DNA from 4 places in the Pseudophaeobacter sp. 1A16562 genome. Region 3 is predicted to be linked to each of the others. Evidence: riboswitches for the same ligand, from Rfam matches in the RefSeq annotation. Region 3 holds a riboswitch; each other region holds the start of a gene.
What was found. Region 3 has a riboswitch for cobalamin ahead of SM764_RS06420 (TonB-dependent receptor plug domain-containing protein). Riboswitches for the same ligand answer to the same signal wherever they lie in the genome.

Region 1 (2,195 bases), on a different contig from region 3:
GTGCTGTTCGACGATCTGTCCTCGGGGCCGATCCTGACCCATGCCCGCACGGACGCCGATCTGGTCGGGGTGGGCAAACGCGCAGGCCGCCCCTCCCCCCGGCAGGACCACGTCAGCCAACTCTTGGTCGAATACGCAGCAACCGGGGCGCATGTGGTACGGCTGAAATCCGGCGATTCCGGCGTCTTTGGCCGTCTGGAAGAAGAAATCACCGCGCTGCGGCAGGCAGGCATAGGGTTCGAGATCGTGCCCGGCGTCACCGCGGCCTCGGCAGCTGCGGCGGCCGCCAATATCCCGCTGACCCGGCGGCTGACCGCACGGCGACTGCAATTCATCACCGGCCATGACGTGACCGGCGGCCTGCCCGAAGGGCTGAATATGACCGCCCTCGCCGATCCCGAAGCCACGACCGTTGTCTACATGGGGAAACGCACCTTTGCAGCGCTCGCCGAACGGTTGCTGGTGGCCGGGCTGCCGCCCGAGACGCACGCGCTGATCGCGCTGGGTGTTTCGACCCCGGATCAGTCGCTGTCCTGCCACACGGTGGGGGAACTCCCCGAGGTCCTGCGCGCGATGGAGACCAAGGCACCGGTGCTGATCCTCTATGGTCCCCTGGCCGATGAGGACCTTCCCCGCTGATCGCCCATATGCCGCAATTGAAACACGGATGACGCGCCAGACACGTTGACAGCTTTGTGAGCGCTGTGTCATCTCTGAAAGACCAAAGGTTCCGACGGGTCCAAGACCCAAGGATGAAAAGGGAACACGGTGAGGTGTAGCCATCAGGCGCCAAATCCGTGACTGCCCCCGCAACTGTGAGCGGAGAGCCACCGGGCATAGCCACTGGTCCCTATCAGGACTGGGAAGGCCCCGGACCGGCATCGACCCGCGAGTCAGGAGACCTGCCGTTGGAAGACGTGGCCAGGATGGCCCAACCATAACCTATGTAATGCCGCCGGGTGAGGCGGCAAGGAGACAGAACATGCATATCGAACCCGGAATCGTAAACGGCGTCAAAATCGCCCTGTCCTATGCCACCGCCGCTGGCGCCATGGGCTTTGCTGCGAAAAAGACGATGGAAGATCTGGCCGCCTCCGGCATCGCATCCTTTGCGGCGCGTTCGGCCATTGCGACTGTCGGCGTCTTCACCTTCTTCGAAGTGCTGCCGCATTTCCCTGTGGGCGTTTCCGAGGTTCACTTCATCCTCGGCTCGACCCTGTTCCTGCTGCTGGGCGCTGCACCTGCTGCCTTCGGTCTGGCGATGGGACTTCTGATCCAGGGCGTGTTCTTTGCCCCGATCGATCTGCCGCAGTATTTCATCAACCTGACCACGCTGCTGGTCCCGCTGTTCGCGATGAAGGAACTGGCCAAGCGGATCATCGCTCCGAACACTGCCTATGTTGATCTGAAGTATTCTCAGGCGCTGGCGCTGTCGACCGCCTATCAGGCAGGCGTTGTCGGCTGGGTCGCTTTCTGGGCCTTCTACGGTCAGGGCATCGGCGCCGAAACCATGGCCTCGGTCTTTACCTTTGGTGCAGCTTACATGACCGTCATCCTGATCGAACCGCTGGCCGATCTGGCCGTTCTGGCCGCCGCCAAAAGCCTGCGCGGACTTGAGCGCAGCGGTCTGGTCACGCCCCGCCTTTATGCGGCTGCGTAAGCCTTTCGCTGACATCTGAAGTGTCACATAGCGCGGTCCCGTTTCGGGGCCGTGTTTCTTTTCCAAAGGCGCCAGACATGATTGATCTCACCCTTGTTGGCATTGGCACCGGCAATCCCCAGCATCTGACCCTGCAGGCGGTCGAAGCCCTGAACGGGCTGGATCTAATCCTCATCCCCAACAAGGGTGCCGGTAAGGACGATCTGGCCGGTCTGCGCCGGGACATCTGCAAACGGGTGATCAAATCGCCAGGGCCTGCGATCGTCGATTTCGACCTGCCGCAGCGCGATCCCGCGACACCAAGCTACCGACAGCGAGTGGACGACTGGCACGATGCCATTGCCGAGATCTGGCAAGAGACCATCGATCAGCACCTGCCCCGGGGCGGCAAGGTCGGCTTTCTGGTCTGGGGCGATCCATCCCTTTACGACAGCACCATGCGCATCGCCGCGCGGCTTCAGGCCCGGACCGAGGTTTCCCTGCACGTCATTCCCGGCATCACCTCAATCCAGGCGCTGACGGCGAGCCATGCCAT
Region 2 (2,195 bases), on a different contig from region 3:
ATAGGGTAGGGAAGCCCGCGGGCTTCGTCCACCGCTGTTGACCGTCCGGCAGGGCAGGTGGCAGAGTTTTTCCCTGTATGTGGTGGAGAGTGTGTGATGACTGGGATGAGTTCAGATGGGGCAGGCCTGCAGGCCGGGCAGCCCTTTACGATCTACGCGGTGTCCGCCGCCAATGGCATTCTTGCTATCTGCCCGCTGCCCGGTGCCGGGGGCGACTACAAGGGGGATCTTGAGCTGATCCACGACTGGCAGCCCGGTCTGGTCATTTCCATGACCACCGAAGCCGAGCATGTCTCCGTCGGGGCCGCGACGCTGGGGGTTGATCTGCAGAGCATGGGAAGCCGCTGGGTGCATCTGCCGGTGGCGGATTTCGGTGTGCCCGGCCCGGAGGTGAACGAGGCCTGGCCCGGGGTCAGCGCCTCGGCGCGCCAGGCGCTGAACGGTGGCGGCCGCGTTCTAGTGCATTGCCGGGGCGGCTGCGGGCGCTCCGGCATGGTGGTGCTGCGCCTGTTGATCGAATGCGGTGTTGCGCCAGAGGCGGCGCTGAACCGGCTGCGCATGTCTCGCCCCTGCGCGGTCGAGACCGAGGCACAGATGGCCTGGGCCCGCAGCCGCTGAGCCAGAGGCAGCCCGCCGGAGCGGGCCCGGCTGTCATCCCGCTTTCTTCTTCACAGGGCGCGGCATTCATCTGATATAACCGGCGCCCCTCCTGTTGTTTGCTGGGTCGGCCGCTACGCCGCGCTGAGCGGGATGGCTTCTCCGAAGGAGCAGGGGCGATGCGGCAGGTGATCTGCGGGCTGCGCTTGTGGATCGCTGGACAGTAGCGCGTCGGCAAAACGGTCCAGACCGCTGCGCTCTGCTGCGGTGTCCACTTCGCAGAACACCCGGATCCTGTCGTGCGAGGCAAAAAAGCGCGCCGGGCAATGGCGGGTGCAGCCATCGAGCAGGCTGTCGCCGGTGATTTCAAAATCCTCTTCGGTCATATCCCGCGCGGTATCGAGTGCCCCGCACAGGGCCACCAGCATCCGTTCCAGTGCTGGGCAGCTTGCCCCGGTGTGTTGACAGGTTGTTGCCGCAAGTTCATGCGTTTTTGTCGTCCAGATCATCGCGCCCTCCGCGCTGAGGCAGGGGCATAAAGAGGGGGAGAGACATGTGGCCGGATGCTTGTCGGCCAGAACGGGCCGCGCAACAGGAGCCATCTCACCCGCTCCGGACACCCCGCCCGGTTTCGAGTTGTGCGATGGCAGGTCTCCTGACTTGCGGGTCATAGCTTCTCCGGTCCTTCCCGGCCGCAGGTCTGTACCTTGCGTCCAGTGGATCTTCCGGGGTCGCTCTCCGCCTACAGTTGCGGGGGCAGTCGTGGAATTGTTCTGGCCGAGAGAGGCCGGATCGCACCACGTTCCCTTTTCATCCCGGACCCGCAAAAGGCGGATCGCGGAAACCATCTGTGAAATGGGTAGCGGGTCGAAGGGCGAGTCGTCAATTCGCTTGTGTGAAAGTCGGAGAAATCCGCGCCAACGCCAGCAAGCCAGGTCAGCTAGCTGATTTGTGCAGGCGGATGCGGTGCCCTCAGGCCGTGCGGTTCAACCGTTCTTCGGTCAGCCGGGCGAAATCTGCCGCGCGCGCTTTGAATTTTTTATTGAGCGAACCGCGCGCCAGTTTGAAGGATTGCAGCAGCAACCGCCCCGACAGGGTCTTGGCCGTCAGGTTGAGCGAAATTGTTACACGGGTGCGCCGCGGCGACAGCGCCATCAGTTCGATCTCGGTTTCGCCGTTCAGCCCGCTGCTGTCGCCGGACAGCAGAATGCGGGTGACGGGATCATAGGATTTGAGAGCAATGCGCAGCTCGCGCGCCTTGCCGCGAAAGTTGAATTTGGCATCCCAGGCGAGGCCGTTTTCAGGCGTGCTGATATCGCCGATCCGTTGCACGTCGATGCCGCGCCGGATGGCCGAGCGTTCAAAGCTTTCAAAGTCCGACAGGGCTTCAAACACGTCGGCGATCGGTGAATCGATATCTTCTTTACTCGTGAAATCCATGACTCTGACGCCTGCTTGCCTGTTTTGATTGATCAATTCTCAGCGTGGCCGCGATATTCCCTTTAATCCAGTGTATCCGCAAGCCAGTTCTGCAACAGAAAATGTGCAATTGCTCCTTTTCGGGCAGGCTTCAGGATCGGGTGCTCTCCGGCAAAGGC
Region 3 (2,195 bases):
GGGCTGCAAGTTCTGATTGCCCAGATAGGTAGTGGCACCAAAGGTGCTGTTGGCAAAGAGCTCAAAATAGGTCGGGTTCACGATACCGGTGCCGGCCGAGCCATGCAGGCGCACACCGCTGCCCGCAAAGGTATAGGACGCACTGGCGTTCCAGCTGGTGGCATCTTCGAAGGCATTGTTGTTGTCGCGGCGCACGCCCAGTTGCAGATCCAGACCATTGGCAAAGCTGCCACGGTATTCCAGCGCGATCGAATTGGTTTTGCGCGCAAAGGCCGGGTTGGAACGGCTGGAATCCTCTTCCCATTCCAGAATGGCGTTCAGCAGGTGATCTGTCAGATCTACCGTCTGGCCATCAAGGCCAAAGCTCAGCAGGTATTTCGCCGCTTCCGTCTTTGTCTCGGTCAGGGCGCCGCCGTTGTAGGATTGGTCAAAATCCGTACGCTCGTAAGACAGGCGATGTTTCAGGCGTCCGCCCAGCGTGTCGAGCTCGGCAAAGATCTGAGCCAGCTGTTCATCGCGGTCGCTGAACTGCGTGGGATCATCCACCACATAGCTGGCCGCATCGGTCGCGGTGAAGGAGGTGCTGTCGCTGTCGAAACGCTCTTCCGAGGCACGCAGGTTGAAACCCAGCTTCAGCCGCTCGGTCACAAGGTAGTCGCCTTTCACCTGCGCGGTGTTGCGGCGGATACCATCCTCTTCGCCGCCGCTGCCGGAGAAATCGTAGCCATCGTCATTATCATGCGCGAGGTTGAGCGAGATGCCGCCGCGTTCGGTTCGGGACGACACCCGCGCCGAGGCCCGGTAGCCGTCCGAGCCGACTTCGGCACTGCCACCGTATTCGGTGCCGATGCCGCCACTCTTGGTGATGATGTTGATCACACCCGCCGAGGCGTTGGAGCCGTAGAACACCGATTGCGGACCGCGCAGCACCTCGATCCGCTCGATATTGGCGGTATCAAGGCCAGACAGGATATAGTCGCTGTCGCCGCCCGAGGCCTCGATGCCGTCGATCAGGATCAGCGTGTGGTTGGCTTCGGCGCCACGGATGCGGACCTGGGTAAAGCTGTCACCTGCACCGGTGACCATCAGGCCGGGGACCGACCGCAGTGCATCCTGAACCGTGGTGATGCCGCGCTGTTCGATCTCTTCGCTGGTCACGACCGAAACCGAGCGACCGTATTTCTGCGCCTCGACAGGGGTAAAACCACCGGAGACGATGAGTTCGCCCAGATCGATGATCTCCGCCTCCTGGGCGGTTGCAATTGCGGGGGTAGTGACCATCAGGGTGGCGGCCAGGGACAAGCTTACCTTGCGCATCGTTTCAGTTCTCCCAGCCTGCACATTCGGTGCAGGAAAAGTGGCTGCCCATCTCGGGCAACATGTACAGATCATCGGTCTTTGGAAGGCAATGCTTCCACAGACGGTTCAATTGCCACCACTACGGAAGTCCGTCGTCCTCGGCGCGCCCCGCACCCGGACTGGGTGATCCTTCTGGCAGGTCTCCTGACTCGCGGGTCGCAGCTTTGCCGCGCCTTCCCGCCCCCTCTTGGGGCAGTGGCATATCGCAGCATTGCTCTCCGCTCACAGTTGCGGGGGCAGTCATGGTTTTGACGTCTTGTTCCGACGCCTTACCATGTTCCCTTTTACCCGGATGGTATTCCCAGCCGGACCAGAATGGCCGGACTTAGGCAAACTGGATTTACTCTGTCAAGAAGGAGTAGACGCCGCCAAGGATGGAGTTTTCAAACAATGCACCGCGCACACCAGCAACAATCGCCTGAAATCAACTGCTAAGTGATGGTTTCAATGCCGCAAACGCAATGCTGTGCCGCATCGACCGCAACCTTTGCGCAGGCGATATTCCACGCTACGGCATGGTTCCCCGTTCCGATCTCCACCGAATCCAATGGCTGGAGTCGTGGCTGTCCCCCCTGCCCCGCATCACGGACAGATTTCCCCTGGCAATGCCCCTGCGGCGGCAACGCGCCTCTTCCGCATCCCGGCGAAGCTATGGCGTTTCCATCTTCGCCCAAGCGTTCCAGTACGAGACCGCGCATGAACGCCCAGATCTTCGACAAGGTCTGTCGCGGGCACAGGTTCAGTCCGGTGGCCGGTTACAGGCTCCGGTTCAAACACGACGGAAAACCAGCTTGCGCGGCAGTCTATTTCATTGATGCTGCATTGACGGGCAGCTT
Region 4 (2,195 bases), on a different contig from region 3:
AGATCTGGTCCTCGAAGACTTCGGACAGCGGGGTTTCATGATCCAGACTGTCGTCCGCTTCGCGCTGGGCCTGCACGGCGTCAAGATCCGGGGCGAATTGCCCTGCGGCGACGGCTTCGGCGTCGGCCAGGGCAATGACCCCGTCTACGGTGATGCGCGAGCGGATCGCGGGCCAGTCAAAGGCTTTCAGCAGCGGTTTCGGCAGCGCTAGCCCGGAGGTTTCAATCAGGATATGTTCGGGCGTTTCCGGCAGCGCCATCAGGGCCTCGATCGTGGGAATGAAATCGTCCGCCACGGTGCAGCAGATGCAGCCGTTCGCCAGCTCCACGATATTGTTTTCTGGGCAGTTTTCATCGGCGCAGGATTTCAGGATGTCGCCGTCCACACCCGCGGTGCCGAATTCATTGACCAGTACGGCCAGGCGTTTGCCCTGCGGGTTCTGCATCAGGTGACGGATCAGCGTGGTCTTGCCCGCGCCGAGAAAGCCGGTCACCACGGTGACGGGAATTTTGTTGAGATCGCTCATCGGTTACTCCTCGGATGGGCATTCACCCGGCTGGGGCGCCGGGGGAATGCGGGCGATGGATTGCTTGCGAAAGACCTGCGGGCGCGCACGCCAGGGCACCAGACCGTCGTCGGTCGCGGCATAGGCAGCCGCACCTTGCAGGATGTCATCAACGTGTTGATCGGGATCCAGATCGCCGTAGATGTAGCTCCAGCGCTCGGTGCCGCCGCTCAGCACCATGGAACACCCGCGCTTGCAGGCGGACAGGCATTCGACGCCGCGCACCGAAACCCCGTCGGGCAGGTCGGCGGCGCGCAGCGCCTGCAGCAACAGGGTGCCGGGCCGGGTGGCTTCGGGATCAACGCCTTCGCGCTTGCAGGTGGTGCAGATGGTCAGGGTGACCTCTGGGCTGCCTTTGGGGGGCTGTTCAGCCGTATCCTTCGCCATTGGCGGGCGTCTCCTTGCGTCCTGTCAGACAGACGGGGAGAGGCCAGAGGGGAGCCGTATGGATGAATCGGCTCTCATCCGGTCGCGGCACACCCCGTCCGCCCGTAGATTAAGTCTGTTGGCAGGTCTCCCGGCTTGCGGATCTCAAGGCCGCCGCATTGCTGCGGGGTCTTTGCGGTTCTCCGGCCTTCCCGGTGTTACCCAGTGGCGTGGAGACCTCTCCGGTCACGGTCGCGGGGGCGGCTGTGCTTGGGCCAGATGGCCGTGTCACATTCCCTCTTCGCCTGCTTTCGCAGGAACCAACAAAATCCCCTTGCGCTATTGCGGGCTTCCTTGTCAAGACATGGTGCCAAACTGCAGGAGGGCACTTGGTGACCGAAAAGTCTGATAACGGCATTTCCGAGGAAGAAGCGGCACGGCACGCGTCCAAGATGGCGAAAAAGAAAGCGGCGCGTGACCGCATGATGGCCAATAAGGACGGTGAAAAGGGGCTGATCATCGTCCACACCGGCCCCGGCAAGGGCAAGTCCAGCTCGGGATTCGGCATGATCATGCGCTGCATCGCCCACGGCATGCCATCCGCCGTGGTGCAGTTCATCAAGGGCGCCTGGCAGACCGGCGAACGCACCCTGATCGAGGAGCATTTCGGCGATCTGTGCCAGTTCTACGCGATGGGCGAAGGCTTCACCTGGGAAACGCAGGACAAGGCCCGCGATATCGCGGCGGCCCGCGCAGGTTGGGAAAAGGCCAAGGAAATGATACTGGATGAGCGCAACGCAATGGTTTTGCTCGATGAAATCAATATCGCGCTGCGCTATGAATATCTGGATCTGGATGAGGTTCTGGAGTTTCTGGTTGAGCAGAAACCACCGATGACTCATGTGGTTCTGACCGGACGCAACGCCAAGGAAGAGCTGATCGAGATCGCGGATCTGGTGACCGAGATGGGCCAGATCAAACATCCTTTCCGCGCCGGGATCAAGGCGCAGAAAGGGGTGGAGTTCTAAGACGGCCAGACCATCTGCAGAGGTGTCACCGGGCAGGGAAGCCCACGCCCGGTGCGTTTTGGATTGCCCCGTCGTTACGCGGCAATCTTGTCCTTGATATAGGCATCGACCGCGGCGCGCTCTTCCTCGGTCAGGCGCAGGCCCAGTTTGGTGCGGCGCCACAGGAAATCATCGCCGCTGCGCACCCATTCGTTGGCAATCGCCCAGTCCAACTCCCGCTCGGTGATGGTGGCGCC

Region 1: it holds a riboswitch for cobalamin, as region 3 does, so the genes downstream of both, SM764_RS03655 (energy-coupling factor ABC transporter permease) here and SM764_RS06420 (TonB-dependent receptor plug domain-containing protein) in region 3, are expected to answer to the same signal.
Region 2: it holds a riboswitch for cobalamin, as region 3 does, so the genes downstream of both, SM764_RS02870 (hypothetical protein) here and SM764_RS06420 (TonB-dependent receptor plug domain-containing protein) in region 3, are expected to answer to the same signal.
Region 4: it holds a riboswitch for cobalamin, as region 3 does, so the genes downstream of both, SM764_RS03720 (DUF1636 family protein) here and SM764_RS06420 (TonB-dependent receptor plug domain-containing protein) in region 3, are expected to answer to the same signal.

Annotation. Positions count from the first base shown of each region.
Region 1 covers NZ_JAXGFT010000002.1:269,534-271,728, reverse strand. Annotated here, with positions in the region: gene cobA (uroporphyrinogen-III C-methyltransferase) at 1-639, shown strand, start outside; cobalamin riboswitch at 709-924, shown strand; gene SM764_RS03655 (energy-coupling factor ABC transporter permease) at 983-1,660, shown strand; gene cobF (precorrin-6A synthase (deacetylating)) at 1,738-2,195, shown strand, end outside.
Region 2 covers NZ_JAXGFT010000002.1:101,680-103,874, forward strand. Annotated here, with positions in the region: gene SM764_RS02865 (protein-tyrosine phosphatase family protein) at 97-618, shown strand; gene SM764_RS02870 (hypothetical protein) at 732-1,106, opposite strand; cobalamin riboswitch at 1,226-1,461, opposite strand; gene SM764_RS02875 (SRPBCC family protein) at 1,570-2,037, opposite strand; gene nudC (NAD(+) diphosphatase) at 2,100-2,195, opposite strand, start outside.
Region 3 covers NZ_JAXGFT010000004.1:4,350-6,544, reverse strand. Annotated here, with positions in the region: gene SM764_RS06420 (TonB-dependent receptor plug domain-containing protein) at 1-1,317, opposite strand, end outside; cobalamin riboswitch at 1,477-1,689, opposite strand; gene SM764_RS06415 (Lrp/AsnC family transcriptional regulator) at 2,163-2,195, opposite strand, start outside.
Region 4 covers NZ_JAXGFT010000002.1:283,417-285,611, forward strand. Annotated here, with positions in the region: gene cobW (cobalamin biosynthesis protein CobW) at 1-526, opposite strand, end outside; gene SM764_RS03720 (DUF1636 family protein) at 530-952, opposite strand; cobalamin riboswitch at 1,056-1,271, opposite strand; gene cobO (cob(I)yrinic acid a,c-diamide adenosyltransferase) at 1,324-1,959, shown strand; gene glpD (glycerol-3-phosphate dehydrogenase) at 2,034-2,195, opposite strand, start outside.